DNA from 4 places in the Chryseobacterium gleum genome. Region 1 is predicted to be linked to each of the others. Evidence: riboswitches for the same ligand, from Rfam matches in the RefSeq annotation. Region 1 holds a riboswitch; each other region holds the start of a gene.
What was found. Region 1 has a riboswitch for fluoride ahead of EL165_RS25615 (voltage-gated chloride channel family protein). Riboswitches for the same ligand answer to the same signal wherever they lie in the genome.

Region 1 (8,255 bases):
TCCCTCTCAATTCGATACCGGGCGCATATGCTTTTTTAAGAGCTGCAAACTCAGTATCTCCTACTACAGGCATTTTTCTGTTGGAATCCTGAAGAAATCTTGCACCGGAAAATAAATGGGCAAAAACAAGCTCAGCCACAGATTCTGAAGAAGCAGAAGGCGTATTGATCACATGAATTCCTTTTTCTCTGGCATAATCTACATCAATATTATCCATACCTACTCCTCCTCTTCCAATAATGTCGATGGACGGGCATCCGTCAATAATATCTTTTCTTACCTGTGTAGCACTTCTCACCAATAATGTACGGATTTTGTGCTCATTAATATAATCTACTAAAAACTCCTGCGGAACTTTTGTAGTGATCACTTCAAAGCCTTTTTCTGTCAATGCATCTATTCCAGATTGATCAAGGCCGTCGTTTGCTAAAACTTTCATAAAATATCAAGTATATTAAAAAATGAAAGATTTAAAAATTCAGGGAAATGTTTCCATGTAATTTTTAAATCTTTGAATTATATTTTTATTCGCCGTCTTCTTTGAATACTTCAATGGTTACTTGCTTTTCTACCAGATCCGTAAATCTTCCTTTATACCTTGTAGCTCTTACCAGGTGGTTATCTATCCAGTGATAATTTCCCCCTCTTGGTTTTCCGCAAAGCACGCTGTGGTATTTGAAGCCATGCTTATCCAGCCAGTCGATAGTGATTTGTTTCAGATTTTCGGTTCTTGAAGTAAAAAAGCATATCTGATGCCCTTCATCATACCATCTGTTGATCGTTTCCAGTGCATCAGGGTATGGTTCGCAGGTAACCATTCTTTCCGGTTCTTCGTTGGGAACGTCATCAGTAATGGTTCCGTCGATATCTATTAAGTAATTTTTTATTCCATCCTTTAGAATAGGACTAATGTGTTCAATGTATTCTAATTCCATTACTAAATATTAAGTAACAAAGTTAGCGTTTTTAGAACTATCAGACACATTAATCTTAGTTTAAGTTAAAATTTTACTATAAAAAATAATATTCAGAGAATAATATCAATAATTTATTCATCATTTCACTCTAAATGGTTAAAATTTTTCGTTTTGAATTTCTTTTCAATAAAGTAAATCAGGATTGCAGACAAATCAAATCGGAGAACTGATCATTTTACTCCGTTACTTTTTGTGTCTCCCTTTATCTTGTTATCATTATTATAAAAAGCATGATGTTTAACTAAAAATTTCCAAAATACATTTATTACCCTTACATTTGTAGGAATGGAAGAATTTGTCGTTTTAGTAAATCCTGAAGATCGGGTTTTAGGGCTGATGGAAAAGCAACAGGCTCACATCAATGGTCTGCTGCACCGTGCTTTTTCTGTATTTCTTTTCAACAGCAAAGGAGAAATGCTTCTGCAGAAAAGGGCTTCAGGAAAGTATCATTCTCCTAACCAATGGACCAATGCTGTATGTTCACACCCAAGAGATGGGGAAACCTATCAGGAAGGAGCAGCACGCAGACTGAAGGAAGAGCTGGGAATTGAGACAGAACTTTCAGAAAAATTCAATTTTATTTACAAAGCAGATGTAGGCGGCGGCCTTTGGGAGCACGAGCTGGATCATGTATTTGTCGGAAATCATGAAGCGGGTTTCAATTTAAATAATGAGGAAGTGGAAGCCGTAAGATTTATTTCTATGGAAGATCTGGATAAAGAAATTTCCGCACATCCTGAAAACTTTACGGCATGGTTTAAAATCATCCTGGAAGAATATAAACACCATTTTTAATGATGAAAAAGATATTGTTTTTTTCTGCTCTTTTGACGGGAAGCCTGTTTTTCTCACAAAAAGCAAAAGTCTACGAAAATTCCAATTATTCTATTAATGTTCCTGAAGGCTGGAGATCTACTAACGACAGTGAAATTGTCAATATTTTCCCCACCAGCCAGATCGGTGCGATTACCATTTCGGAATATCATGATCTTCCCCTTCCAAAAGAGGAAGTGAAAAAATTTATGCTGGCACTTTATCAATCACAAGACCAGGAGAGTAAAGTAAAAGAAAAAAAGAGCCAGAAAGGATATACAGAATACCTGTATGAACATTTTGATGAAAAGGAAAAACTGTTCTGGGTAACCAAAGCTTTCCAGAAAGACAAAAACTTATATTTGGTTTCCATCAATTGTGGCCAGAAATTCTGGAACGGAAACTACATGACCCTATTCAATGAGACTTTTAACAGTTTTAAAATAAAGAAATAAAAATTAAATATGAAGAAAACAGCCTTGTACGACAAACATGTTTCTTTGGGAGCTAAGATCGTACCTTTCGCAGGTTTTGAAATGCCTGTTCAATATTCAGGGGTTACAGAAGAACATTTTGCTGTAAGAGAAAAAGCAGGATTATTTGATGTTTCCCACATGGGACAGTTTTTCATCGAAGGGCCGGGTTCAAAAGACCTTTTACAATTTGTAACCACTAATAATGTAGATACGCTTGAAAACGGAAAAGCTCAGTACTCTTGTCTTCCGAACGAAAACGGAGGAATTGTGGACGATCTTATCGTTTACAAAATGGAAGATGACAAATATTTCGTGGTGGTAAACGCATCCAACATTGATAAGGACTGGAATCATATTTCAAAATACAATACTTTCGGGGCTAAAATGACGAATGCTTCTGATGAAATGTCTTTATTGGCTGTTCAGGGGCCTAAAGCTACTGAGATTCTTCAAAAACTTACCGATGTAAACCTTTCGGAAATCCCTTACTATCATTTTACTGTAGGAAGTGTAGCTGGAGAAAATGATGTGATCATTTCAAACACAGGATATACTGGAAGCGGAGGTTTTGAGATTTATTTCAAAAATGAAAGCGCTGAAAAACTTTGGGATGCTGTAATGGAAGCAGGTCAGGAAGAAGGAATTATTCCTTGCGGACTGGCTGCCAGAGATACTTTAAGATTAGAAAAAGGATTCTGCCTTTACGGAAACGATATTGATGATACAACCTCTCCGATTGAAGCTGGTTTGGGATGGATCACCAAATTTGATAAAGACTTCGTTTCCAAAGATGTTTTCGCAAAACAGAAAGAAGAAGGAGTTTCCAGAAAATTAGTTGGTTTCGAATTGACAGACAAAGGTGTTCCAAGACATGACTATCCTGTAGTGGATGCTGAAGGAAACGTGATCGGAAAAGTAACTTCGGGAACACAATCTCCAATGAAAAAGGTAGGTTTAGGTCTTGCTTATGTTGACAAACCTCATTTCAAATTAGGATCTGAGATCTTTATTCAGGTAAGAAACAAAAACATCCCTGCAAAAGTAGTGAAGGCTCCTTTTGTATAATTGAAAAAAAATAGCAAAAAGAGGCTGTGATTTCTTCACAGCCTCTTTTTATATCCAAACCTTATAGGTTTTAAAAACCTATAAGGTTTATTATTTGCAAAATTAGTTTCCAAGTTAAATTTATTGGTTTACTCCAAAGAACTTCTGTAATTCTTCAACATTTTTCTTATCATTTCCTACAAAAATTTCTTTATCTGTCATAAATACAGGTCTTTTTAAAAAGGTATAATGATCCAGAAGCAATTCTTTAAAATCTTTTTCTGTCAAAGACTTTACATCCAGCCCTCTCAGTTTGATCTGAGTAGATTTTTTACTGAATAACGCTTCGTACGATTTTGTTTTCTTATGCATTTCTGCCAATTCCTCTTTCGTGACGGGCTCTTTTTTAATTTCGCGAAGTTCCCAGTCAGTAAGGTCAAATTGGGCTAAAATTTTTCTGCAGGTATCACATGTATTGAGATAAAATACTTTCTTCATTACGTTTTCTAAATCTGTTGTTGGTTAAAATTCCCTTTCATTGAAAGTTTCGTCTTTCAAAAGTAGGATTTAATCCAAAAATTTGGAAATTATTAAATAACTTTATTCAAATTTTATAAAGATGCAGAACAAGCCTATTACTTTTCAGTTTATTTCGGAGCCTTCAGATGTTAATTACGGAGGAAATGTACATGGAGGAAGTGTGATGAAATGGATTGACCAGGCCGGTTATGCATGTGCTACCACATGGAGTGGTAATTATTCCGTTACAGTATATGTTGGCGGAATCCGTTTTTATGATCCTATCAAAATCGGGGAAGTCGTAAAAGTTGATGCCCAGGTGATTTACACCGGAACTTCAAGCATGCATATCGCCATTAATGTTTTTTCAAGAAACCTGAAACAGCCTAATTTTGAAAAAAAAACCCATTGTATCATCGTTTTTGTTGCTGTGGATGAAAATGGTAAAAAACTCCCTGTACCTAAGTGGACTCCGGAAACAGAGGAAGAAAAGCAGCTTGAAATGTATGCCAAACGACTGATGGAACTGAGAACGCAGATTGAAGATGAAATGAAACCTTTTTTGTAGAAGAATAAGATTCATAACCTTCATGCTGAATTCATGGATCTTCTTTTTCATATTATATTGTATAAGAAATTAAGATTAACTAATTTAGTATCAACCATTTCAAAGTATAATATGAAAAATTTTCTTACAATCACAGCATTTCTGTTGATGGTTTTTCTTCAGGCACAAACCCATAGGTTCATTTATGAACTTCAGTATAAAATGGATTCTACCGAGACCGGGTATGAAAAAGTGAATATGATCCTGGATATCACCCCGAAAGAGGTAAAGTTCTATGGAAAAGATCTCGCTATCAGAGATTCACTGAATAAAAAATTCGGCATGAACTTCAGCTATACTGATATGACTGGACAGGTGGTTAAAAGAAAGATCAATTCTTTTGATAATGAAAATTTCATCAACATTAAAAATGGATATTATACATTTAAAACTACGGATAAGATCAATTGGACGATCGCTGATGAGATTAAAAAGGTAGAAAATTATACTTTACAAAAAGCAACTACAAAATTTGGAGGGAGAAGCTGGACGGCCTGGTTCTGTAAAGATATTCCATTTAATGAAGGGCCATTTAAACTTCGTGGGTTACCCGGTCTGATCTTTGAGCTATCAGATGCTAAGAATAATTTCATTTATACTCTCGTTAAAAGCAGAGAACTTCCGGAAGTCTCCAATACTTCAGATTTCCTGGAATCCAGCTTTGGTAATAAAGCAATTCCTATTAATGAAAAACAAAAGCATAAGCTGATGATGGAGTTTTACAATGACCCTTTCGCCTTTGAAAGAAATAATATCAGCAAATCCAATAATGACCTTAGAATTAACATCAACGGAAAGGAAATTCATAATGTGGATGAACTGAATACTCAAACCAAAAGCATGCAGGAGGTTATCAGGAAGTATAATAATCCGATTGAAATCGATAAGGCGATGCATTATCCGATATATTAAAACTTTGGTTTATTTTTAAGCTTGGGCTAAAGCCGGTAGAAAGTTTTAAATTTATTTAGGTGGGCTAAGCCCACCTCTAGTGATGTTGACATAATTATTTAACGACAACATCTTTTAGAATTGTTACTAATTACGTTATAGAGATTCCTCCGGAATGACAAAAGAATTAAGTAGTACCAAAGACATAATACAAGCTTTCATTGTCATTTCGTAGAAATCTAATTATTATAGCCTGTAAAACCTGATGAAAAATTAAAAACAGGAGAAATCCCTTGGTATCTGACATCTGAATGTATAGCTGATGTTTAATGAAAAGATCTTTTATCTTTTATCTTTTATCTTTTATCTTTTATCTTTTATCTTTTATCTTTTATCTTTTATTATTACATTTGCAATATCAAAAAGGAAATGGTGTTCTTCCTTACCCAACCGCTTTACAAAAGCTGATGACGCCTGATTAAAAGATTATTAACAAATAACTAATCAGGATTATTATGTCAAAAAATCAATGGACACTTGGTAAAAAAGCAGTTTTTCACACTCATTTTTTCTTCAGAAAATTCCCGGCACTGCCTTATATTTTAAAATGGCTGTTCATCAGTATGATTATAGGAGCTTTGGTTGGAACCGCTTCTGCAGGATTTCTTCAGTCGTTGGAATGGGTTACCAATTTCAGAGAAAATCATCTCTGGCTGATAGCTTTTCTTCCTGTTGCCGGATTTTTGATAGGACTGCTTTACTATTACTTCGGGAAAGATGTTGAAGCCGGAAATAACCTGTTGATCGATACCATCCATGAGCCCAAAGGCATCATTCCGTTTAAAATGGCTCCCTTTGTTTATCTGGGAACGATTGCGACTCATTTTTTCGGAGGCTCTGCAGGTCGTGAAGGAACAGCGCTTCAAATGGCAGGTGCTATTGCAGATCAGCTTACAAAACCTTTTAAGCTCGACCGAAATGATAGAAAAGTACTGATTATTTCAGCGATAGCCGCCGGATTTGGCTCTGTTTTCGGAACTCCTTTGGCTGGTGCTGTTTTCGGTCTTGAAGTTTTTCTAATAGGAAGAATCCGTTATAATGCTATTTTCCCTGCATTTGCTTCGGCCGTTCTTGCTGACCTGGTGACCAATCTCTGGAAAGTAAAACATACCCATTATCATATTGATTTCGTACCAAAACTGGAATTTTTACCCATTCTTTACAGTATTCTGGCAGGTATTGCTTTTGGAATCTGTGCCGCTGCTTTCAGTAAAATCATTCATTGGATGGGATCTTTTTTCAAATCGAAAGTCAAATATCCTCCGCTTCGACCTGTTGCCGGAGGAATCATAATAGCACTTGCCGTTTTTGCCATGGGTACTACCCGTTATATTGGACTGGGAATTCCTATGATTATGGAATCTTTTGAAAAGCAGCTTCCACTATATGATTTTGCCTTAAAAATGATCTTTACCATTGTTACGCTTTCGGCCGGATTTAAAGGTGGTGAAGTTACCCCGCTGTTTTTTATCGGAGCTACTCTAGGCAGTGCTTTATCTCTTTTTATTCCTTTACCTTTCGGGCTATTGGCCGGGATGGGATTTGTTGCTGTATTTGCCGGAGCCACCAATACTCCTTTGGCCTGTATGCTGATGGGAATTGAATTATTCGGGGCAGAATGCGGTGTATATGTAGCTATTGCTTGTGTTGTATCTTATCTTCTTTCAGGACATAACAGCATTTATGCAAAGCAGAAAATAGGAGAAGCAAAAAACAGAAGATACGAAAGCCAGCAGGACAGATCTGTTTCGGATTTTTTATAAGGGGTTTCGAGATGCGGGGTGCGGGTTACGAGTTACGAGTTACGGGATGCGGGGTTACAGTTATTAGTTTATTTTGTTGTTGGTTGCGGGATGCTGGTTTTTATTAGCTCTCAGTTCTTCACTTATAACATCTTGAACCCAAAATCCCTCAAACTTAAAAACCCAAACCTGAAATCCCGAATCCCGTACCACGAAACCTGAAAACCCGAAACCTTAATGCATTAACCCCTTACACTCTCAAACTCTCAAACTCACTCCACTTCCCGTTTCCAACTATAATTCGTAATTTTACGCCATGTTCGATTACAGATTAAAAGTTTTCCATACGGTAGCTTCCCGCTTAAGTTTCACTAAAGCTTCAGAAGAGCTTCATATCTCACAGCCTGCTGTCACCAAACACATTAAAGAAATTGAAACCCAGGTAGGCGCGAAGTTATTTGACCGTAAAGGAACTTCTATTCAGTTGACCCAAAGCGGTAAGATTTTGTATGAACATGCTGAAAAGATCAGAAATATCTACCGTGACATGGAGTTTGAAATCAGCCAGATCAATCAACAACATAAGGGAAAACTGATTATCGGAGCAAGCACAACGGTTGCGCAGTATATTTTGCCTGAAATTTTAGCCAAATTTAATACTTACTATAAAGACATTAAGATTGAGCTTCTTACGGGCAATACGGAAGCTATTTCATCACTTTTAAAGGAAGAAAAAATTGACCTTGGTATTATCGAAGGTGAGTCGCAGTCTTCTTATTTTGAGTACAGGACTTTCAAGCCGGATGAAATTGTTTTGGCAGCAAAATCCGATCATCCTCTTGCTCATAAAACTTTACACCTGAAGGACCTTTATCAGCTGGATCTGATTTTCAGAGAACAGGGTTCCGGTACGCTGGAGTTCATACAAAACAGGCTCAAAGAAAAAGGAATCAATATCAATGAATTGAATACCGTTATGCAGTTGGGAAGCAGTGAAAGTATTAAAAATTACCTTCTTCATTCGGAATGTGTGGCCTTTCTTTCCATCAGCACCATATTGAATGAACTTAAAAATAATATCCTTACCGTCATTGATATTAAAAACTTCAGTATTGAAAGGGATTTT
Region 2 (8,255 bases), 760 kb from region 1:
ATAAAAGGGAGGCTCAGAAGAAAGCTTCTGTTATCCGAAGTAATGGTTTCATTCACCAGTTTGATTGATTCATAACCAAACTTTTTTTCGGCTTCTGTTTTAAATGAAAAAGGGAAGGAAGATTTTTTGTAGGCTATTCCCTCATCATGATTTCCCTGGAGACAGGTGATTCCGTAGTAGCGCACTGCTTCAATGACCTCATTATCCCATCCTGCAAAGTTGACCAGATCCCCAAGGCAGTAAATATCGTCCGGTTTATGTTTTTTTATATCTCCCATTACCGTTAACAAAGCCGGAAGATTTGCGTGTATATCGCTGATAAATGCTAATTTCATAATTTTAAATTTTAAGCAAGATTATTAATTTGTCATTTCACGCGGCGTAATCAAAACCGGTATTTTAGCATGTTTTAGAACATAGTCTGCTACCGATCCCATTAAAAGTCTGGTTAAACCAGTACGTCCGTGAGTTCCCATAACAATAAGTTCAGCTTTCCATTGTTCAGCGACATTCAGTATTTCCTTATGAGGTTCTCCTTCGGGGGTAAAACGAAATACTTTATCAACTCCATCATATAATTCTATGTATTGCTGAATAGTATTCTCTGCTTCCTGTAATAAGATGGCATGCTGCTGCCCTTCATTAATACCAAGATCGGGGTTGGGCAGTTCTTTTACAGCATCAATGACAAAAACAATTGCGATTGATGCTGAAATCTGGTGTGCCAGTTCAAAGCCGATACGCGCAGCTTTCATGCCGTAGGCACTGTCATCAACGGCAATGAGTATTTTACTGAAATTCATGATATTTTCATTTAATTGTTAGTGTTCCCAAGTAAGTAGCTAAAAGCCCTAAGCCGACACTGAAGATCAGATAGAGTGCACAATAGAGATAATCTCCCTGTCTCAGCAGACTGATACTGTCATAAGAAAAACTTGAAAATGTTGTAAAACCACCGCATATCCCGGTAATCAAAAACCATCTCCATTCCGCAGTCATCCAGCTGAATTTTTCAGTCAGTCCAAAGAATATCCCGATCAAAAAACATCCCACGACATTGATCAGAAATGTTCCGAGCGGAAAAGTGATGTGAAAATGTCTGGCAACAAGATCCTGAACGAGATAGCGGAATACACCGCCGATCCCGCTTCCTATCCAAATTATGAGTATCGCTTTTAGCATTGGTTTATTTTTTTATGTTTCCCAGAATTCGACTTCTTTGTAGATAATGATCTTATCCTTTAGCAGGACATGATGCTTTAAAAAGAAGTTTTCCAGTTTTTCCCTTTCGTCGATGAGCTCGATACATATAGCCAGGTTCGTATTGTTTCCTTCAAGCTGGTAGCGCTGGACTTTTCCCTCGCGGGAAAATCCCGAATGCGTCTGGTAAACAGATGCATTCAGGATACCATCTTTTTTAGCGTCAGAGACAATATGAAGATACGCTGATTTTGGAAACATTTTTCTAAAAAATGAAGCTTCGCTATCTTTTACCTTATGGGAGGGCTCTATGTAGATCTTGAGTTTTCCCAGTGATTTTTTTATGATCTCTTTCATATTGTACTATTTTATTCACGTTCTACTTTGGGACGGATTATTTTCTTTTGATCATCTTCCTATATCTGCTGATATGGTGTTTCAGGAAATGTTCCCTTCTTTTTCCGGCCTCGGATAGCGATCCATCGGAAGAAAAATAGGAATCAAATATTTTGGGCACTTCAATTCTTTGGGCGCTGTAGATTCCTGAATGGCCACTAAAGAAATAGGCGGTAAAGCAGGCTATTGCATAGTAAAGTGTATACTCGCCACCAAAGAGTTCTATCCCCATCAGCGTACAGGCAAGCGGCGTATTGGTCGCACCGGAAAATACAGCGATAAATCCAAGTGCCGCAAAAAGTCCTACCGGCGCGTTCATCAGATCAGAAAGTGTGTTACCCAGCGTTGCACCGATATAAAATAGCGGGGTGACTTCACCGCCTTTGAAACCGGTTCCTAAAGTGACAGTCGTGTAGACCGTTTTCCAGAGCCAGCTCCATGGATCTGAACCTCCCGCATGAAATGCAGATTGGATTGTAACCGCCCCCTGATATTCGGGGTCTACTCCCAGGCTGAGATAATCAGGCTTACCGTTAATGAAAGTCAGTAAAATGATCACGCATCCACCTATAACAGGAATAAGCCATTTTTTTGAAACGGAGGCAACCATGACATTTTTGATACGATGTGCCATTTCAGCAAAAATAAAACTGGCAAGCCCAAATGCAATTGATGCAATGATAATCTTTCCGAGCAGCAGCAGATCAAATGGGATATACTGTGAAAGCCAGAATGACTGATCCATAGGAGGTATCGCATCTATATGATAATGGGTATGGTGGATTTTCCATGCGGATACAGTGATATCACCGACAGTCCCGGCAATAAGACAGGGCAGGAGGGCATCGTATTTTATTTTTCCGATAGCCAATACTTCCAGTGCAAAAATGGCTCCGGTCAGCGGTGTTCCAAAAACAGCACCAAAACCGGCAGCTATACCTGCTGTCAATACAATTCCGGTATCGCGCTGATTGAGACGGAACCATTTTCCGAACATCTGGGCAATACTTCCACCAATCTGCACCGCTGTCCCTTCACGTCCCGCTGATCCGCCAAAAAGATGTGTTATGACGGTAGCGAAAAGGACAATGGGAGCCATTCTTTTGGGTACTCCACCTCCCGGCTGATGTATTTCATCCATAATCAGGTTATTTCCTTTCTCTGAGGATTTACCGACAGATTGGTAAAGGAAATGAATCAATAGTCCTGCCACTGGCAAAAGATATAGCAGATAAGTATGGTCAAACCTATAATGGATAGCGAGGTTCAATATCCATAGAAAAAAGGCTACGATACTACCTATAGCAACCGAAATAGGAATTACAATGACACTCCACCGAACCAGCTGCCGAAATATGCTGACATGTTCCATTCTCATCATATGCGTTATTTACTTTTTAGCTGAGGTACAATTTCCGTGGTATAGGAGATCAGACTGTCATTGATACAGTTATAAGCAGATTCACGGTTGCTGAACCCCAATACTTCAACCTTTTTATTTTCCAACTTTTTATAATCTTCAAAGAAATTCTTGATCTCATGTAAGGTATGAGGTGGAAGATCTTCTATATTTTCGATGTGTTTCAATGAAATATCATGTGAAGCTACTGCGATGATCTTATTGTCCTGAACACCGCCATCGATCATTTCCATCATCCCGATGACCCTTGACTGTACGATTGTCAGAGGGACCAGATTTTCGGTACAGATAACCAGTATATCCAGTGGATCATGATCGGTGTAATAGGTATGGGGAATCAGTCCATAGTTTGCAGGATAATGGATGGAGGAAAATAGAACCCTGTCTACTTTAATCAGGCCGGAGGGCTTATCCAATTCATATTTAGTCCTGCTTCCAGCCGGTATTTCTATTACCGCCGTCACTTCAAATGGCAGATTTTCTCCCGGAGAAAGATCGTGCCATGGATGTTGTGTTCCTATCATTGTTGAGTTATATGTTATTATTTTTAAAAGCCGCTATGCCTGCAAATTGTGATTCAGTGCCTAGTTCATCCTCTATTCTGAGCAATCTGTTGAATTTGGAGACCCGTTCTGAGCGGCAGCCACTTCCTGTTTTTAGCTTTCCTGCGCCTTTTGCTACGGCCAGATCCGCAATAAAAGTATCTTCGGTTTCACCGCTGCGATGAGAGATAAAGCATCCGTAATTGTTCTGGTAGGCAAGCTGTACCGTATTTAAGGTTTCCCAGACTGTACCTATCTGATTGGGCTTGATCAGGATCGAATTTGCGACCTTCTCATCAATTGCTTTTTGAAGGATCTTGGGATTGGTGCACAGGATATCGTCGCCGATAAGTTCCGTATGTTGCCCAAGTTCTTCGGTCATGGATTTCCAGCCGTCCCAGTCATTTTCACCCATGCCATCTTCCAGCGAGATAATCGGATATTTTTGAAGCCACTGTTTCCAAGTATTTAAAAGCTGTTCTGAGGAAACGAGCTCTTTAGTAGATTTGAAAAAGCAGTATTTGCCATCCTGCCACATTTCACTTGTTGCGGGATCAAGACAGATCGATATATCCTGTCCCGGTTTATACCCTGCAGCGTGGATGGCTTCAAGAATAACTTCTATGGCTTCTTCATTGGATCTGAGATTGGGAGCGAATCCTCCTTCGTCGCCCACACCTGTAAAATATCCCTTTTTATTGAGAATACTTTTTAATGTATGAAAAGTTTCTTCGCCCATTCGGATAGCTTCCCTAAAAGATGGCGCATTGTGCGGGGCAATCATAAATTCCTGGAAATCGATATTATTGTCTGCGTGCTTCCCACCATTGATCACATTCATACAAGGAACCGGAAGGACCAGATTACCACTGCTATTAAGATAGCTGTATAATGGAATTTCCTGCTGCTTTGCGGATGCCCGGGCAAAAGCCATGGAAACCGAAAGTATCGCGTTGGCACCGAGATTTGACTTTTCAGCTGTGCCATCAAGGTCAATCAGGAATCTATCGAATTCTTCCTGACTGGAAAAACGCTTACCTTTTAGGGCGGCGGCAATGATATTATTTACATTCGATACCGCATTCAGTACACCTTTACCACCATACCTGGAGGGATCACCATCCCGTAATTCAACCGCTTCTTTCTCTCCGGTGCTTGCGCCTGAGGGACAAATTGCTTTGCCCTGGCCGTTATCTAGCCAAAGTTCAGATTCTACTGTTGGATTTCCTCTGGAGTCCAATACTTCTCTGGAAATGATTTTAGTTATCGTCATATTGTAATGTGTTATTGTTATTTTTAAATAAACTTTAAATTCTATTGTTCTGTTTTTGAAAGGGGTACCAAAATTATCGGAATATTTGTGCTGTGCAGGAGATCGTCCGCGGTGCTACTAACAAAAAAGCGACTAATACCTGTTTGGTGATGTATTCCGGCTACGATGATCTGAGCTCCCCATGCAGTCGCGGTATCGAAAATGACATCCCTTACTGGACCCTTTACCAAAAAAAGTTCTGTAGGTGTGCCTTTAGCAAACATGCTTTTCATTCTGTAAAGAAAATCGCTTTCGACAGGCTGTTGATCCTTATTTAGGCTGTTGACGTATTCAACCAAAGTGTCCGCTAGGTTAATATCGCTGTCTTCCACCATGAGTATGCCTACCCGGGCATGGATCTGCCTGGCCATGTTGTAACCGTATTCAACAATTTTTTCCGAAGAGGCCGAACCGTCGACGGCAATTAAAATTTTAGAGATAAGTTCCATACTACTTTAAGTTGACAGGATGAATTAATTGATAATGATTCATTATTTTGTTTATTCCATTTTATTTACGGGTACTATCAACATGGGAATCGTTGTTTCATGAAGGATTCCCTCTGAAATGCTCCCCATAAAAAATTTACTGATTCCCCTGCGAGCATGTGTTCCTGCTACGATCAATTGCGCATTCCACTGGAGTGATGTTGAAATGACAGTTTCCTTTATTTCTCCCTCTACCACAAAGATTTTCGTATCTATACCGAGTGCATATTTTTCCCGCATGCTTTCCAGAAAATGTTTTGCATGCATAAAGGTATTGTCCCCATAAATTGTTTCATAGGGCATCACAGTATCAATTGGATGAAGTTTGGAATCATCGACGAGCAGCAGGCCTACTCTTGCCTGCATCTGGTTAGCCACTAGATAACCGTACTGGATCACTTTCTCCGAAAATGGGGTTTCATCCGCTATGATCAATATTTTTGTCAAAGGTTCCATAATATTTTATTTTTTATTGGTTGATGTAGGGTAACTGTGTGAACAACGAATAGAGCGCCCGACAATAGATGAAGCGGGATGATGAAAGGCATAACAAACCGACCGACGTGGGGATAACAATCGCTGTCCGGTAAAAGTTTAAAGCTGCTTTTATTGTAGTGTAGAAGGAATTTTAAATACATAACAAACCTGATTAAAATGTTAAACATCTAATTTAATCAGGCGTCATCAGCTCTTTTAGAGCGGTTGGGTAAGGAAGAACACCATTTCCTTTTTTGTTAAAGTAAATATAGACTTTTTTTGACAATTAACCTATTTTTTTAGGGAAATTATGCGCAGAAAAATAAAGAAGATATTGGGATCATCTCACCGGCGTATCAATTGTTTCAAAAGCTAAGGCAAACTCCTTCAGATCCTGTTTCATAAGATTGACAATTGATTCAATCTGATCAAGCATGTCTGCCCGTTTACTGAGCTGCTCAGCAGTGTATTTACCTCCCGCTCCGAAATACAGATCCAGTGATTTTCTTTTTCGCTCGGCTTTAATCCCTGAAATCTCTCCAAGATCCATCCATTTTTGTTTTATCTGGTTCCTCAGTGAACCCCGGAGGCAGTCGGAGCTATCTTCATAATTTAGATAATACCAGACGGCGGGAGGAAAGATGGTGGAAGTTTCTCCTGCATGCCAGATATCACCCAACGGATTTCTTTTATGATAAAATTCCACTTTGGTTTTGTTTGTCAATATCAGTACTCCGGCAACTGCTCCAGCTATACCCGTACCGATTCCCAGATAATCATTGGCATTTCCTTTATTGACCAGAAATCCAGATGCGAGTGCCCCTGAAGCACCTATTACCAATCCGCCTACTGTTAATTTGGTTTCTATATTGTCTTCTTTATCCTTTAGATAACTGGCGATCTGATCAGCCCTTTCTTCTTCGCAGTCCATTTCAGATGCTACCGCAGAAATTTCCAGTGAAGCTATATTAATACGCTGATTAATTTTTTGTGTACATTCCAGCAGTTCCAGACGTTTTTCAGTAGAAGGGTGTTCCGCGTAATCTTTTTAAGGTCAGCATACTTTTTTAATAGGTGCAGGGCACCGATAGCATTGGCTATATTCAGGCTTTTTCTGCCGAAGTTTTTCTTTAGATCTGAATCAATTTTTAAATGTTCGATCGGAGTCGGAATATCCTGTGCGGTATAGGAATAGATACTGAGCTGGTTACAGTTACTTTTTTCCAGCTGTATTTTAAGCTGCTCATTCCTCAGCCCGGCACATGATGTCATTAAGTAACAGAAAGATACGGCAACCAGCGCGCTTATCATTGGATTCTTCATCTATTTTTATGGTTTTGATTGTTTTTTTATTGATTAATTACTCGAATATTTTATTATAGAGATCTTCTGCAAAGCTTGTTGGCAGTGGAAATCCTTCGGTAAGTTTACCAATCTGTGTATCTTTTTCTCTAGATGCCTGAAGGAACAATATACTGTCTGTTTTATTCTGATAATAACTAAATGCGAAATCGTAGAGATGCGTGACAAAAAAGACTTTAATATTACTGAGCTGAAGGGCAGAAACAATCTGCGTGGCGACATCCGATCCTTCTTTTTCATTGGTTGCAGCGAAAGATTCATTGAAAAGAACAAAGTCTCCTTTCTTCAAATGACGGACAATTTCATTCATCCTATGAAGCTCTTCGTCAAATTTTCCGCTGTTCATTGACCTGTCTTCTTCTTTTTTAAAATGAGTGGCGATGTGTCCTGCAGGATTACTCTTAAATTTTGTGGCGGCAACAAAAATTCCACTTTGCATCATCAATTGGGCAATACCTACACTTCTTAAAAATGTTGATTTGCCGCCCCTGTTTACTCCCGTAATAATAAAGAGCAGTTTTTTATCACCGGAGATATCATTTCCAACCAGCTGATGTCCGGCTGTAAGAGCAAGGCATGGATCGTATAGTCCAGTGACATTAAATGATTCCTGGTGTGTAGGTACAGGTTCAGGGAATCCGACCGGCATTTTTAGATTCTTTAACCTGTCATGAAGATTAATGCACCCTAAATAAAAAGCCAGCTCATCCCGTATCAGGGTGAAAAAATCAGTGAGATGGTCATTGGCCTGTGCAAGTGTGTTTGCGGTACGGTTGACCATTTGATCGTTGAGACTGGAGAGTGCATTGCACCCACCGATATCCCTGGGGTTGATCTCAAAATAATAGCCTTCGATCTTTGAGGGAAAGAGCCAGTTCCACCAGGTATGTTTTTTTTGGTATTTTTTCTCAATGTATATTGTGTTCCTTTGTTAGCTCTTCCCAGCTCTACACTGGTATGGATTCGGCCGTACAGTTTCAGACTTTTTAAATTTTCCATTACCTGTATGAAGTATGCATCATCCGTCTGTTCTATGAATATGCGGAAGAAGCGGAGCA
Region 3 (7,047 bases), 750 kb from region 1:
GCGTTCGACCTCTATTCTCCCAGATAGAGGGAGTTTCAACCGTTATCTTACGTGGCGGAAAAACAAAGGAATTTGTGATCGTTCCCGATATTATTAAGATGTCTTCTCTGGGAATACGCCCTGAGGATCTGGTACAACTCTTCAGGCAGAATAATTTTGTACTCTCCAATGGTAAAATTTCAGATTTCCGTAGACTATATCTCACTCTCACGGATAACCGTATCAATGATGCCGAATCACTGAAGGATATCATTGTCAAAAATAGTGGCCAGCGTCTTATACGTCTCTCTGATATAGCCAGAATAGAACTTCAGCAACAGGTTGAATTCAATGCGATCAATACAAATGGCCATCCCGGAGTTATTGTCGATCTTGTCAAGCAGCCGGGAGTCAATCTTGTCCAGTTCGCCAAAGATGCGGATGCCAAAGCTGGTGAAATTAAAAGACTCCTGCCCAAAGGAGTCAAATTGAGGCCATATTATAATCAATCAGCCTTTGTTGGTGACAGTATTGACAGTGTGATCCATACTATTCTGGAAGGATTACTACTGGCAATCGTGGTAGTCATCCTATTTTTGCGGTCTTGGCGAGCCAGTACGGTTGTGATATTGACTCTTCCCGTTACACTTGGCTTTACCCTAATTACACTACATATTTTCGGTATTACCCTCAATATCATGTCGCTGGGTGGAATTGCAGCAGCTGTGGGCTTATTCATTGACGATATCATTGTCATCGTTGAACAGATCTACCGTATGCATGAAGACCATCCCGAAAAGGACAGGTTTGAGGTCGTAAAAGATGCCATAACCGATCTTTATCCTGCAATGGTGGGTTCTTCCCTCAGCACCATCGTTATATTTCTTCCTTTTGTTCTTATGGGCGGGCTGGCGGGAGCATTCTTTAAGGAACTCGCTGTAACGATGGAACTGACACTGGTATGTTCATTTTTCGCTACATGGATCGTAACACCTGTTCTGCATCTTTTGATCGGATACAGACCGCATAAAAATTCCCACAGCCATGATGAACAAAATATAAATAAGTATACCTGGCTTACCAAACTCTATAGAAAGCCATTTTTGGCTTATTCTTTTATATTCTTTATAATTTTTGCGGGCTGGTTTTCTTCCCGTCAGTTACAGACAGGTTTTCTTCCTGAGCTGGATGAGGGAACCATCGTATTAGATTATTTTTCGCCTAGTGGAACCGCGATTGAGGAGACAGATCTGCTCTGCCAGAGGATGGAAAGAACGATCCTTTCAAACCCCGATGTGGAGAGCTATTCCAGACGTACAGGCTTAAGGCTGGATTTCAGGAACGTAGCACCTAATTATGGTGATTATCTTATCCAGCTAAAAAAAGACAGAAAACACGATACTAAGGAGGTTATCGACCAGCTCCGAAAAAGTATACAGACTTCCGTACCCGTTATGAACATAGAATTCGGACAGCGTATACAGGATCTTCTGGGCAATCTGATGAGTACGCCCAGTCCAATAGAAGTAAAAATTTTCGGAAGTGATCAGAGAGAACTCGAAAGGCTAGCAAAACAGGCCGACAGTATTATGCGACATACGAAGGGACTGGTAGACATATCAAGTGGAATGATTTCTGCAGGCCCCACCCTTGTTGTCCGTCCAGACAATGCCAGGCTTGCACTTTATGGAATTAGTCAGACTGACTTTCAGAATCAGCTCCGTATGTACACCGAAGGTATCGTACTTGGAGACAATGCCGCTGTTACAGAGCCCTCTCCAGTTCAGTCATCTATGCTCGGAAACCTACAGGTGGGACAGATCCAGGACGGTGAGCAGATGCGAAAGATAAGATTACGCCTGACCGGCTATCAACAGAATGATGTCAATAAGATATTAAAACAGATGATTTTTTTGCCAGATGGAAGTCTAAGACCTCTTTCATTTTTTTGCAGTATAAAATCTGAAAAAGGTGAAATCGATTATAAACGTGAAGACCTGAAACTTTGTATCGTATTGACTTCAAGATTAGCCGGTAAGGATCTCGGAACGGCCGTAGCGCAATTGAAAGAAATTTTTTCAGCGAACCTCCATCTACCTTCAGGTTATTATGTCAACTTCGGTGGTGCCTATGCAGAACAGCAACAGTCATTCCGGGAGCTGTTGACCATTCTCATTGCAGCATGTCTTTTAGTATTTACAGTTCTGCTCTTCCTCTTTAGACAATGGAGCATATCGCTTCTCGTCCTGCTGATTTCCATACTGGGAATACCTGGGTGTCTGATCGCACTTTACCTGACAAACACACCCCTGAACGTGAGCAGTTATACCGGGATTATAATGATTGTTGGGATTATAGCTGAAAACGCCATTTTTACAGTCAATCAATTTATGTTCAATATGGAAAAATCCAAAGGAAATGTAGAAAAATCGGTCAACTATGCCCTTGCCCTGCGTATACGCCCGAAGCTCATGACCGCAATCGGTGCCATCCTTGCACTGCTGCCGCTTGCCCTCGGTCTTGGAATGGGTGCCCAGATGCAGCAGGCATTAGCCATTGCCGTTATCGGTGGATTTATGACAGGTATCCCTTTGCTCCTGTTTGTTTTCCCAACATTGCTAAAGGCCATTTATGAAAGACCGACGTTTGCGAAAAAATATGATTGATAAAAACTTTAAATTAATATAAGATGACAGCACAGGATAATAATTTTGAGAATACCTTTGAAAGCGGGCAAACGGGACTTTCAGATATTGCAGTCAGAGATGCCCTGAACAAATTCGGCTATAACGAAATACCCGAAGAACATACAAATAGTCTTAAAGGTGTACTAAGACGTCTTTGGGGGCCCATTCCCTGGATATTGGAGATGGCACTGATACTGGAGATTGCACTGGGCAAACTTCTACAGGGATCAATCATTGTTGTTCTACTTATTTTCAGTGCTATCATAGGGGAACTGCAGGAACGACGCGCACGTAAAGCACTTAATTTTTTAAAGCAAAACATACAGGTAAGGGTGCGCGTGGTAAGAAATAGCAAATGGCAATTTTTAATGGCAAAAAAAATTGTGCCCCAGGACTATATTCACCTTAAAGCTGGTGATATCGTACCCGCTGACTGTATTGTGATTAAAGGAGCACTTGAACTGGACCAATCTTCAGTGACAGGAGAATCTGCTTCTGTTTCCTATAATGAAAATGAAAATATCTACAGTGGTTCTGTTGTCCGCTCGGGCGAGGCACTGGTTAAAGTAGCAGCCACGGGTAGCAGCAGTTATTTTGGAAAAACAGCGGAGCTTGTAAAGACAGCTTCCGCACCGGGGCATCTGGAAAAGATCCTTTTCAGCGTTGTACGCTATCTGGCTGTAATAGATCTCTTCCTTGCTGCAGTTCTCCTGATTTCTGCAATAATTAATGGACTGGCGCTATTACCCCTATTGCCTTTTTTTATTGTACTGGTCATTGCTACGGTTCCGATATCAATGCCGGCAAGTTTCACTGTTGCAAACGCGCTTGAGGCCCGTTCTCTCGCCAAAGAAGGGGTTCTGGTAACCGGTCTTACAGCTCTGCAGGAAGCAGCCTCGATCCAGGTGCTGTGTGTTGATAAAACCGGAACACTTACTGAAAACCGACCAGTCCTTTCAGAGATCACAGCATTATCCACAGAAACCGAAAATGAGGTGCTGAGATATGCCGCTGCATGCTGCGATAGTTCATCCTTAAATCCTGTGGATATTGCCATTCTAAAAGAAATAAAAAATAGAAATATTCAACCTTTAAACCGTCAAGAATTTATGCCGTTTAATCCGGTCAATAAATTTTCACAGGCAACAGTATCGGACATAAATAAAGTCCAAAGAATCATTCTTGGGTCACCAATGGTGATGGAACAGTATACCTCATCACCTCAGCGGATAAACGAAGTTTATCACAGGATGGCTAAAACAGGTAACCGTGTCCTTGCAGTCGCAGTTCTCGGTGAGGAAAACACAAGGATATGTGGCCTTCTATCACTTGCCGATTACCCGCGAAAAGACGCTTTCCAGCTAGTCCAGACAATCAAGGGAATGGGCGTTAAAATAATAATGATTACCGGTGATACTGCAATGACCGCGCAAGCCATAGGTGAAGATCTGGCTATCGGCAACAGGGCAGGAACTCTGGATCAAGTGTTGCAATCACCAATGGAATATGATTCAGTGGCCAATATATATCCCGAAGATAAATACCAGATCATCAAATCCCTTCAACAAAAAGGGCTGATTACCGCAATGACCGGTGATGGAATGAATGATGCTCCTGCACTTAAGCAGGCAGAGATAGGAATTGCTGTAAAGGATGCCACCGATGTGGCCAAGGCATCTGCCAAAGTTATCCTGACCCAACCCGGACTTTCGGATATCATTAAAGTAATCCAGGGAGGAATGAAAGTTTATAGAAGGATGCTCACATGGACAATCACGAAGATTTCCAGAACGATCGAGCTTTCCGTGCTGCTGACCGCAGGATATATACTCACTGAAGATTTTGTTATTCCGCTAAACCTTATTGTGCTCGTTGTAGTATTCAATGATCTGGTTACGATCACGCTCGGTACAGATAGGGCTGCCATATCGCAAAAGATTGAACAGTGGGATATGAAACGAATTTTAAAGATATCCGGTATATTTGCACTTGGATGGACCACATTGGGAGTAACGCTTATTTACCTGATGCAGAGAAAGATGAACGTTCCAATGCAGCAGATTCAGACCTACATGTTTCTATACCTGATATTTTCGGCTCAGCTTACCATTTACTGTACCAGAGTTAAAAATGCTTTCTGGAAATTCTGGCCGAGCAGAATGGTCATCGCTGTCACAACCGGAAATATAATTATATCAGCAATCCTGGCAAGTGCTGGTATCCTAATGCAGGCCGTTCCGCTGGCTCACATTGTAATATTATTTACGATATCGGTAATGTTTACAGTTCTGCTGGACTATTTAAAAATACTTTTTTACAGAAGGAAAAGCTAATAATTATAGCCCTTCTACTAACGAATTCACGGATTGATAAAAAAGTTGTATATTTACTTTAGTAAAAGGAAATGGTGTTCTTCCTTTCCCAACCGCTCCAAAAAAAGAGCTGATGACGCCTGATTAAATTAAGTGTTTAACATTTTAATCAGTTCAGTCATGGATTTATTACAGCTTTTCATCAAAATCTTATTTTTCACAGCTTTTTTTGGGCCATGGTATCCCATAGGTCTACTTTGTCTTCACACCGTTTCCGTATCTAAGCATTTGCTGTTCTCCATTTTCATAATCTTAAAAAAGTCAGCCTATGTATTTTAAAAGCTTATTGTACAGGTCTGGGGAAACTCCTGCTTCCAAAACCAGTCCCCTAATGCCCCAATTTATGATCGATCTGAATATAGACCAGATTATCAGTGAGGTAATCCGCGGCAAGGAAGAATATGAACTTCGACCAATTTTCTCCAATTGGCCATTGAACCGTGATACCATAACCTACCGGCAGCAGATCATGCAGGAAATAGACACTCCTGAACTATATGAAATATTACTGGACTTTTCCGCTGCAATGCGGGACATGCGCATGATGCTGAAAAATGCAATAAAGTGTCGTTATGAATTCCAGAAGGAAAGATTGTTCATGGATTCCGTATATGCCTATTGCACCATCGTACAGACCCTTTACGAAAAATTGGGGACACTGAAGCTTCAAAGCGAAGGATTCAGCGCTTTTTTTCAGTACCTATCCAAATATGTAGGTTCCTCTGAGTTTATAGCCGGCCGCGAAATGATCGAAGAGCTGTTTTCAGAAATAGGGAAAATCAGATACGATCTCATGGTTGAGGGTCTGCTAGTCAGGGTACTTCCCTACAGATCACAGGATGATTACGATAAAGAAACCAGAACGCTTTTTTCCAGGTTTTTAAGTGGTAATAATAAAAACTACCTTGAAAAATTTCCGGTTTCCGTCCATATGAATGATGTGGAGGCTCAGATCCTCAAAGGAGTTGCCACACTATATCCTGCTGTCTTTGATAAGATCGTACTTTTTTATCTTAATAATCAGGATTTCCAAGATGAGATTATTCAGGATTTTGACAGGGATGTCCATTTCTACCTTTCTTATTTAGAATATTTTAAAAAAATTGAAGTTAATGGCTCCCCTTTCTGTTATCCGGAAATTACACCGGTACAGGCTGATATCTTTGCCTTTGATACGTTCGATACCGCACTGGCTTCACATCTTGTTGCCCTTGAAAAAAAACCTGTACTCAACAATTTTTCTCTTTCCGGCAAAGAGCGGATCATATTTGTATCAGGCCCTAACCAGGGAGGTAAAACCACTTTTGCAAGAACTTTTGGCCAAGTCCATTACTTTGGCAATCTTGGGCTTCCAGTTGCCGGAAGCAACGCAAAAATACTCCATTGTGACAACATCCTAACTCATTTTGAAAAATCAGAGGATATCCAGCTGCAACAGAGCAAACTTGAAAATGATCTCAACAGGATACATGCAATTATACAGCGAGCATCTACCCGGAGCATCATCATTCTTAATGAAATATTCTCTTCCACAACACTCCTTGACAGTAAGTTCCTTTCTTCAAAGATTATAGAGCAAGTAGAAAAGATTGGGTCGTACTGCGTTTGGGTAACGTTTATTGAAGAGCTTTCTGCAGCCACAAAAACCTCAATAAGTATGTCAGCAACGGTTAACCCGGAAAGTCCGGATGCCGAGAGAACCTTTAAGATCATTAAAAAAGATCCTGATGGAAAAGCATATGCACGATCACTGGCAGAACGTTACGGACTATCTTTTAACCAGCTCTTAAAACGCATTGCCTCATGAATCCTTATCTTTTATATCCTAACCGTGATTTCAATATTGGCCAACCGCTGGTATGGAATAGTGATGAACTTATGAAGGACCTGGAACTACAGGTACTGCTTGATACGATGTCTGACGGAAATAATGTCATTGATACTGTTGTTCCCAAGGTCCTCCTTCAGGAAGATATAAATGACATTCCCACAATCCTCTACAGACAAAA
Region 4 (8,255 bases), 740 kb from region 1:
AAAGTCGTTCAGGTTCCGCTGGGCCATAAGTTTATGCGGGTTAAAAGCAACCAGTATCAGAAATAAAAGTTGGATTTTTTTTACCATATATTTACTATTGTTATTGTCTTGGTGGATAATTCCATATAATTTATCCTGGCAAAAATACTTTTGAGATTCTGGAGAAATTCTGGATTTAATGGCGGTAACCGGAGAAAATAATTAAGGATTATCTGGCGGTATAAAATCAACTTTAAATGTATGCCATGATCCCCCCGAATGAACGTAGCTGATTTTCCAGCCACTTTGGTCACAGATCTCTTTTACGATTGCCAGTCCGAGGCCACTGCTTCTGTTATCGGTTGATTTTTTACCGAAACGCTGAAATAGTGCAGTATGGTCAAGTCCTTTCCGTTGCCCGGTATTGGTAATGGTAAGGGATTTTTTTTCGATTAGGATATCAATACGGCCGTTTTCAATATTATGCCTTATGGAATTCAGCAATAGGTTGTTGATGAGAATTTCTGTTAGGACTTTATTGGCATTTAGGTGAAGCTCCCCACCGATTTGAAGTTCAATCAACAGGTTTTTCGCTGCTGCCTGTTCGGTAAAATAAGGAACGACTTCTGAAATGATGTCGTTGAGCAAGAAATTGCGATGATCAGCAAACTGGTTGTTCTCAATCTTGGAGAGCAGTAAAAGGTTTTTATTGATACGGCTCAATTTTGACACTGACTGATACAGCGAATGCAGTATCGTGATTTGTTCTTTGCTAAGCGTATTATCCTGAAGGAGAAGATCGAGCTTTGACTGGAATACCGCCAAAGGCGTCTGCAGCTCATGAGAAGCATTTTGAGTAAACATTTTTTGCATGGAATAGGAGCGCATACTCTGGTCGATGAGTGTTGAAAGCCGGTTATTCAACTGTTTGAACTCTATAATTTTCGTCGCAGGAAAATTTGCCTTTGTTCCTTTTTCGATATTGAAGTTTTCGATTATTTCAAGGGTTGTGTAGAAGGGTTTCCAAAGTTTATTTGAGATCAGCACCGTGATAAAGAAGATAACCGTGAGTAGTATAACCAAAATTCCGAGATAGATCCAGACAATCGTTTTTATCAAGTCTTCGGATTCAACAAGGTTCAACCGGATCATCAGTATAAAGGGTTTTCCTTCGATGTGGATATCCGCATATAAAACCCGGTATGGTTCCCATTCAGGTACTAGTTCATCATAAAACTTTTGCTGGAGTATCTGGTTTCTAGAATAATTGGTTGGGATGGAAGAAAAGATTCTGGTATCTCTATTAAACCTGTTCCATTGAGGAATATCTTTTATGAATAGGTCTTTCTGATTATTGACAACGAATTCTGTTTTACGTAGAAATATAGCTTCATCAACATCCTCCTGATATAGCTTTTCAAGCGTATAATAGATAAATGGGGCACTGAGCAATAGGATAAAAATTGCTGAAACAGAGTAATAGATTAACGTTTTATGTAATAACCTGTTCATGATTCCCATTTATAACCCATACCGTAGGTTGTTTTAATATAGTCTTTGCATCCTGCTTCAGTCAGTTTCTTTTTTAGATTTTTAAGGTGGGAGTATATAAAATCATGATTATCCATCATATCGGCCATTTCACCGGAAAGATGTTCCGCAATGGCAACTTTCGAGATGTTCTTGTTTTTATTACCTACAAGAAAAAGCAACAGATCAAATTCTTTTCTTGTCAATGTTAAAAGCAGACTATTGACTCTTACTGTTTTTGCCAACAGGTCGATGTAAATTTCGTTAACATATATACCATTCGTACTTCCAAAATGTTTACGTCTGATAACCGAGTAGATGCGTGCACCAAGTTCAGAAAGATGAAAGGGCTTGGCCAGGTAATCATCTGCACCAAGTTTTAAACCATCTATTTTATCCTCGATAGCATCTTTTGCTGAAATGATGATCACGCCATCTTGTTTGCTTCTCGATCTAAGATTTTCCAGGATGCTGAGTCCATCTCCGGAGGGCAGCATAAGGTCGAGCAGGATACAGTCGTAATTATATTCTTCCGTTTTAAATATAGCCTCCTGGTAATCAGATGCAAATTCACAGACATAATTTTCACCCTTGAGATAGGATGAAATATTTTCTGCAAGTTCCTTTTGGTCTTCGATAATCAAAATTTTCATGGCTTAAAGGTAAAATCTGAATTTTGGAGAATTTCTGGATTTTTGTGATAGTCTATAATCTTATGAAAGGAGTGAATTTTTAGATTCGGGAACTTCTTTGAGTACAAATCGTTTGGTAAGCAATCCGATGATAAGTCCTACAGCAGTTCCCACGATTATCCCGCCTAAGACATCAGAGGGGTAATGGACACCGTTATAAATCCTACTATAGCTCACCAGTAACATCCAGATGAAAAGTTTGACTTTTATATCTTTATGATGAGGGGGTAGAATTATGGAAAGTAGTACAGTTAAAGCCATTGCATTGGCAGCATGGGAGGATACAAAACCGTAAAGACCACCGGGACCTGCTTTACTGAGACGTATCAATGGTATGAGCAAGGGCTCATGTGAAGGGCGGAGACGCTGAACAAGATGTTTAATCAGTCCTGATGATATCTGGTCAGCTAATGTAATGGCTATTGCGATCGCAACAAAGATGTACAAACTCCGTTTTTTATATACTTTTACTAAAAATAACGCAAGGGCCAGATATAGTGGGACCCAGAACCACTTATTACTTGCCCAGTACATGACCTCATCCAGTGCATCATTATGTGCATGGTTGATGTAAAGAAGCAAACGTTTATCTAAATCTTTGAGTTTTACAAAAAAGTCTGAAAGAACAGCTAGACCTAAAATAATGAGATTATGTGACATTTTAAATTACATTTAGTTTATATCCGATATAGGCTACAAAGCATCCTGCTGCCAGCAGTGAAATTGACCACTTTGTAGCGCTTCCATAAGTAAGATGGGCAATACCGATGCCTACTGTCACGAGCATGATAAGGGCTATTATAAGGGCTATCCATTGCATAGTAGGAAAAATCAGTGCAACAATCATTGGTATCATCGCACTTGAAAAGTTGCAAATGGAAGAAATAATAACGCCCCGCAGACTATCTTTCAGTATCCGCTTTCCGAGCTGCGTTGTGGCAAGTTTGCCGTGCGATGCAAGATTAAGCTGTTTTTCAGCATGGATCAGGTGGGTGTGCTGGCGTGAATATTCTGAAAAAAAATAGATAAAGGCTCCTGATACCGTGGTGGCAAATGCTACTTTCAATGCCAGCGATAAAGTGATCGGCATGCCTTCAGATGTTAGGACATGACCGGTCACCAGTGCCAGAACAGTGAGAATTCCATCTATCAATCCCAACAGCAATGCAAAAAGGTTATTTTTAAACAGATTTTTCATCGCGTGCGGTGAACGGGTGTGATCATCTTTTTGCCAGCAAGCAACTGGTCAAGACTGTGTACAACAGCTCCTGTTTTTTCGATGGCATTTACGATGTCGTCATAGGGGAGATCGATTCCTTCAACAGTAATTTCCATACCGACTGTCTCCATATCTATTTCGTTGACCACAATGCTCAGTCCTTCTACCTGCTCTATGCTTTCTATAGCCGTGGCAATTTCAGTGATATCGGGAAGGTCCTTGGCTTTATCGACATCCAGTAATAATTGTCTTATACCCATGATCTACATATTTTGCATTGTTTTATTTTTCTCGGGTACGATCAGCATTGGAACAGGTGATGAATGTAGAATATCTTCGCTTACACTTTCCTTGAATAGTCTTCCAAGACCTTTACGCTCGTGCGTGCCGGCAACAATTAGTTGGGCATTCCACTCTCTGGCTGCAGATAGAACACTCTCTTTTATTCGTCCGTCCATTACAAAGATTTTTGTTTGTACTCCATCAGAGAATTTCATAGAAAGGTTTTCCAGATAGTGCATGTTTTGCATAAATGTTTTATCGGATTCGGCGGGGTTAACTTCTGTAAGCATATCCATATGATATTCTTTGGAATTTTCAACATGCAGCAAAGCAACTTCAGCTGTCAACTGCTTGGCTAAAGTATAGCCACATTTTACAACATTTTGTGACAAAGGAGTTTCGTCAACCATGATTAAGATTTTTTTTATTGATTCCATAGTATTTTGGATTTAATTGTTAATAGATATCAATTAGTGATTGAATACGGCTGAAGACATGAAACAGATTGATATCTTCCCGAAAAGTAAGGTTGCTTGAAATTGTATATAGGGATAGGATTACACCAGATCATCCGACGCAAATAAAGATGGTTTATCATCCTATGATAAACAAAATATAAATTGTTATGGGCGTTTGAAGATTGTTTTAGAAGCATGCTCAACCTGATTAAAATGTTATACATCTAATTTAATCAGGCGTCATCAGCTCTTTAGAGCGGTTGGGTAAGGAAGAACACCATTTCCTTTTTTCTTTAGTAAATGTATTAATTTTTTTTTAATCGCACTCTTTTTTTTAAAATATTTCCGACCTAAGCGAAGCTAAGGAGTTTCAATCTTTCTTAGTATGCTCATATTTGTATCAGCGCTTTGCTTGTTTTTACGCCTTAGTTTTTGCTCTGCCTTCTCCTTCTCTTCTTTTTTTTCATGTTGAACTCAAATATCTGTTCCTCTGGATCTTCGGACATTCCACCTAACAAAAGTGAATCCAACAGTCCCCATTCACCTATTAAACTTCCGCTGTTTATCATAAAATCGAATAGCGGATGGAGTTCATCTTTAAGAGATATCATATTTATATTCGTGTGATTTGGAGGTGTGGTTTGTTTGTTGCTAGGCGGTTCACTGAGTTTGTTGTCGGCAAACAGCTTTTGGAATACGTTAGCAGAGAATTGCTTGCCCAAATGTGAACCGTTTAATACATGACCGGTATTGTGATCTATAAAGGTAATTCCATACAATCTGCCCTGTTCATTTCTTCTGATTACTGTATTTATTCCGTGCTCTATTAAATAAGTGGTAAACTCCTTTTCATTGCTGGTTATTGTTAAGGCCGCAGAAATAATCAGACTGGTTTTCTCTTTAATTTCGGGACGTAGTATTTTACTCTTTTCAAAATGTGATCGAAGAGCTATAAGTCCCGCTTGTTTTCCGAAGAGGGATGCTTTAAATGGATTACCTATTTTAGTACCGCCAGCATCCAGAACGCTATAAACTAATCCTTCTTTGATCTCGCCTTTATAATTTTTTTTTATATGTTCGGCGTTAATATTGAAAAGTGAAAGGAGAGCGTTGTAGCTACCCAGGTTTTGAAAGTTATAATAGGCAGGTAGGTAACGGACAATCGACGCAATCTGACTTTTAATATTTCCTTTGTTGTGATCAACAGGGGTGAACGAAAAACGCTCATCAGAACTTATCTTTTGATCTGCTGGAATTAATTTGTATTTTTTTTCAATCTGGCGGCAGATTTCCATTGATTTTTTCTTCTCAAAAACATCAGATATTTTTATTCCGTTTTCATCTACTGTTGTTGATACAATGTGGATGTGTGTTCTATCGATATCATTGTGCTTAAAAACCACATAGGGTTGATTAGCATAGCCCATTTTGGTCATGTACTCATTTGCAATGTTGATGAAGTCGTCATCCGATAAAATATCATGCGGATCTGGATTGATCGAAATATGGATTGCAGTTTTTTCTGTGTTCTTATTTGCTGCAAGGTTCGGGACGAATGAAGCTAATATTTGTCCTGTCGTATAGTTTCCATCAGGCGTTTCAAGCATATTGTTCATGTGTAATATCTGACCGTTATCCCGTAAAACTTTGTTATGATTATATAGCAGTGCACCATATATTTTTGAGCCACGACCTATTTTTGCGATCATAAATGTTGTTTTTTAGCAAGATGTTCGTTTTCAAATTTTTTGCTGAGGATCAAAATTTCCCGGCAGATATTAGCGAGTTCTATGGTCAACGCTTCAAGTTTTCCTATATAAAAGACTGTTTTTTTATCACCGAAATTTGTGTGCAGGATCTTTACGATCTGATTATAGTTAACACCGATTGCCCTGAACTGACCAAAAAACTGCGTTAATTTTGTGCAGTAATCCATTGCTCCTTTATCTATAATCACCGAATTTATCTTCCTTTCAAACAATAGAGATACAATAAACTTAGCTTTATTGTCAAGTCCTGATTGATCCAATAATGCTAAAAATCTCGTGTTTTCTGTATCCGTGAGGCGGAAAACATAACGATGGGTTGCCTTGTCGATTTTGGGTTTTCGACCTCCTTTCCGATTTGTTGTCATATCTTTTTTTCAAAACCTAATTGAAAGCGATTAACATTCAAGCTCATGAGCCATTAAAAACCTAGTTTTTCCTACTGATTCATAAGATATCTAAGACAACATAAAAGGTAAATCCGACTTCGGAGGATTACCCAGCCCTCGGCAGAGCAAGTAGTTTTGGGGCACAAAACGAGTTTTGAGGCACTCAAAACACAACTTGCTCTGTTCTTGGGAACAGATATGAGAAAGAATAGAATAAAGCTCGCATCATAAAGAGCTTTCGGAAACCGTAGGTAAAAAGAGGAAAGGTAGTAAAGCTTCTGCTTTACAGCCCCTACAGTTGCATTCTTTTGCATAGAGCATGTCAGTAAGAACTATGGTAAACTGACCGTCTTACAAAGCAAGTAATAGTAAAATCATAAAAGTATTAGGTTTTAAAACTGTAAAAGCATAAAACTATAAAAGTGTAAAAGCATAAAAGTGGTAAAATATGAGGTCATAAATAGAGCAAGTTTTTTTACCAGCCTACCATATTTTAAGAAGTACATATGATTTACAAATAAGATATAAGGCTTTACGCAAGGTCTTTTTTAAATCTGCAATACTGACTATACATATATTTTACGACGCATTTGTAAACTTAGGTTCTTGCTCTTTGCTACAACTGTAAAATTAACAAGCTATAAAATAATATAATATGGAAAAAAAGAAAGAAACCTTAAAGGTAAGTATCTATGCGCAGAAAGGCGGAGTTGGTAAGTCGACAATGACGATTCTTCTTGCGAGCGTTCTGCATTATCGGCTTGGATATAATATCGTGGTACTGGATTGCGATTTTCCGCAGCACAGCCTTCTCGGTATGCGCGAAAGAGATAAGCGGACAATTATGGAAAGCGATTTCCATAAAAAATTGGCTGTTAAACAATTCCATACGATCAATAAGAAAGCTTATCCGATCATAAAGTGTAAGGCGGAGAACGCACTTGAAAAAGCCTTTGACTACTGTGAGAGCAGCTCCGTTCAGCCGGATATTATTTTTTTCGATCTCCCTGGAACTGCAAATACGCAGGGCGTTATCGGTGCTTTAAAGGGCATGAACTATATTTTTTCGCCAATTACCGCAGACCGGCTGGTCGTTGAGAGTACATTGGCATTCAGTGAGGTTTTCCTGAAACTTCCCGCACAGAACAAAAATGCCATTGAGCAATCACTGTTTCTATTCTGGAATCAGGTTGATGGTAGGGAAAAGACAGGTCTTTATGATTCTTATCAAACTGTAATAGAGGGATTATCACTGAAGAGTATGGCAACAAGGATCATGGACAGTAAGCGGTTTCGGAAAGAAATTGATGACACAGGAAGCTATGTTTTCAAGTCCACGCTGCTACCTGCGGACTTACAGATTTTAAAAGCTACGCGTGTAGATGAATTTGTTAAAGAATTTTTAAAAATAATTCATATCTGAGATGGCAATAAAGAAAGATCGTAAAGAATTTGAGAAGCCCATCATAGATGAGGAGTACCTGATGAACATTATGAGTGGCGATGAGCCTTTGCCAGAGGCAAATCCAGAGAAAGCCGCCGATAGAGATATAATGCCAACGGTTAAAGTTGAGAAGTCCAGACCAAGATCCGGTAAAAAAATGGATTACGAAGAACTGTTTCTTGTCAACCGTTTTCCAACCGGGAGGAGTGGAAAGGTTGTCTATATCCGATCTGAATATCACGAACGGCTCCTGCGCATAGTGCAGTTAACACGTGAGGAAAAAATAACCCTGTATTCGTATATAGACAATATACTGGAAAATCATTTCCGAGAATATGGGGATGAGATTACCGAGTATTTCAATAAAAAATTTAAACCCATTTTATAAGATGAAAAAGCAACAGAAAAAGGTTGAAGTTACTGTAAAAGTACATCAGCAGATAACTTATGAAAATGTGAATTACGAATCACTTTTCCTATCAGATATTTTGATGGA

Region 2: it holds a riboswitch for fluoride, as region 1 does, so the genes downstream of both, EL165_RS22215 (universal stress protein) here and EL165_RS25615 (voltage-gated chloride channel family protein) in region 1, are expected to answer to the same signal.
Region 3: it holds a riboswitch for fluoride, as region 1 does, so the genes downstream of both, EL165_RS22240 (MutS-related protein) here and EL165_RS25615 (voltage-gated chloride channel family protein) in region 1, are expected to answer to the same signal.
Region 4: it holds a riboswitch for fluoride, as region 1 does, so the genes downstream of both, EL165_RS22290 (universal stress protein) here and EL165_RS25615 (voltage-gated chloride channel family protein) in region 1, are expected to answer to the same signal.

The regions. Positions count from the first base shown of each region.
Region 1 is NZ_LR134289.1:5,587,285-5,595,539, reverse strand. It holds gene EL165_RS25655 (D-2-hydroxyacid dehydrogenase) at 1-439, opposite strand, end outside; gene EL165_RS25650 (LNS2 domain-containing protein) at 525-935, opposite strand; gene idi (isopentenyl-diphosphate Delta-isomerase) at 1,263-1,772, shown strand; gene EL165_RS25640 (hypothetical protein) at 1,772-2,245, shown strand; gene gcvT (glycine cleavage system aminomethyltransferase GcvT) at 2,255-3,331, shown strand; gene EL165_RS25630 (arsenate reductase family protein) at 3,452-3,808, opposite strand; gene EL165_RS25625 (acyl-CoA thioesterase) at 3,930-4,397, shown strand; gene EL165_RS25620 (GLPGLI family protein) at 4,509-5,348, shown strand; fluoride riboswitch at 5,744-5,811, shown strand; gene EL165_RS25615 (voltage-gated chloride channel family protein) at 5,843-7,150, shown strand; gene EL165_RS25610 (LysR family transcriptional regulator) at 7,446-8,255, shown strand, end outside.
Region 2 is NZ_LR134289.1:4,826,373-4,834,627, forward strand. It holds gene EL165_RS22175 (metallophosphoesterase family protein) at 1-335, opposite strand, end outside; gene EL165_RS22180 (universal stress protein) at 360-803, opposite strand; gene crcB (fluoride efflux transporter CrcB) at 811-1,182, opposite strand; gene EL165_RS22190 (DUF190 domain-containing protein) at 1,195-1,557, opposite strand; gene EL165_RS22195 (voltage-gated chloride channel family protein) at 1,595-2,977, opposite strand; gene EL165_RS22200 (inorganic diphosphatase) at 2,983-3,540, opposite strand; gene eno (phosphopyruvate hydratase) at 3,548-4,831, opposite strand; gene EL165_RS22210 (universal stress protein) at 4,873-5,319, opposite strand; gene EL165_RS22215 (universal stress protein) at 5,371-5,814, opposite strand; fluoride riboswitch at 6,027-6,094, opposite strand; gene EL165_RS22220 (hypothetical protein) at 6,176-6,766, opposite strand; gene EL165_RS22225 (hypothetical protein) at 6,799-7,158, opposite strand; gene EL165_RS22230 (MutS-related protein) at 7,196-7,846, opposite strand; partial or broken gene EL165_RS22235 (hypothetical protein) at 7,913-8,255, opposite strand, start outside.
Region 3 is NZ_LR134289.1:4,834,852-4,841,898, reverse strand. It holds gene EL165_RS22250 (efflux RND transporter permease subunit) at 1-2,645, shown strand, start outside; gene EL165_RS22245 (HAD-IC family P-type ATPase) at 2,669-4,999, shown strand; fluoride riboswitch at 5,058-5,128, shown strand; gene EL165_RS22240 (MutS-related protein) at 5,307-6,845, shown strand; partial or broken gene EL165_RS22235 (hypothetical protein) at 6,842-7,047, shown strand, end outside.
Region 4 is NZ_LR134289.1:4,844,538-4,852,792, forward strand. It holds gene EL165_RS22260 (TolC family protein) at 1-87, opposite strand, end outside; gene EL165_RS22265 (sensor histidine kinase) at 202-1,491, opposite strand; gene EL165_RS22270 (response regulator transcription factor) at 1,488-2,162, opposite strand; gene EL165_RS22275 (phosphatase PAP2 family protein) at 2,223-2,648, opposite strand; gene EL165_RS22280 (hypothetical protein) at 2,863-3,399, opposite strand; gene EL165_RS22285 (DUF211 domain-containing protein) at 3,396-3,680, opposite strand; gene EL165_RS22290 (universal stress protein) at 3,684-4,139, opposite strand; fluoride riboswitch at 4,388-4,454, opposite strand; gene mobB (conjugal transfer protein MobB) at 4,586-5,869, opposite strand; gene mobA (conjugal transfer protein MobA) at 5,866-6,294, opposite strand; gene EL165_RS22305 (nucleotide-binding protein) at 6,971-7,738, shown strand; gene EL165_RS22310 (DUF3408 domain-containing protein) at 7,740-8,147, shown strand; gene EL165_RS22315 (DUF3408 domain-containing protein) at 8,149-8,255, shown strand, end outside.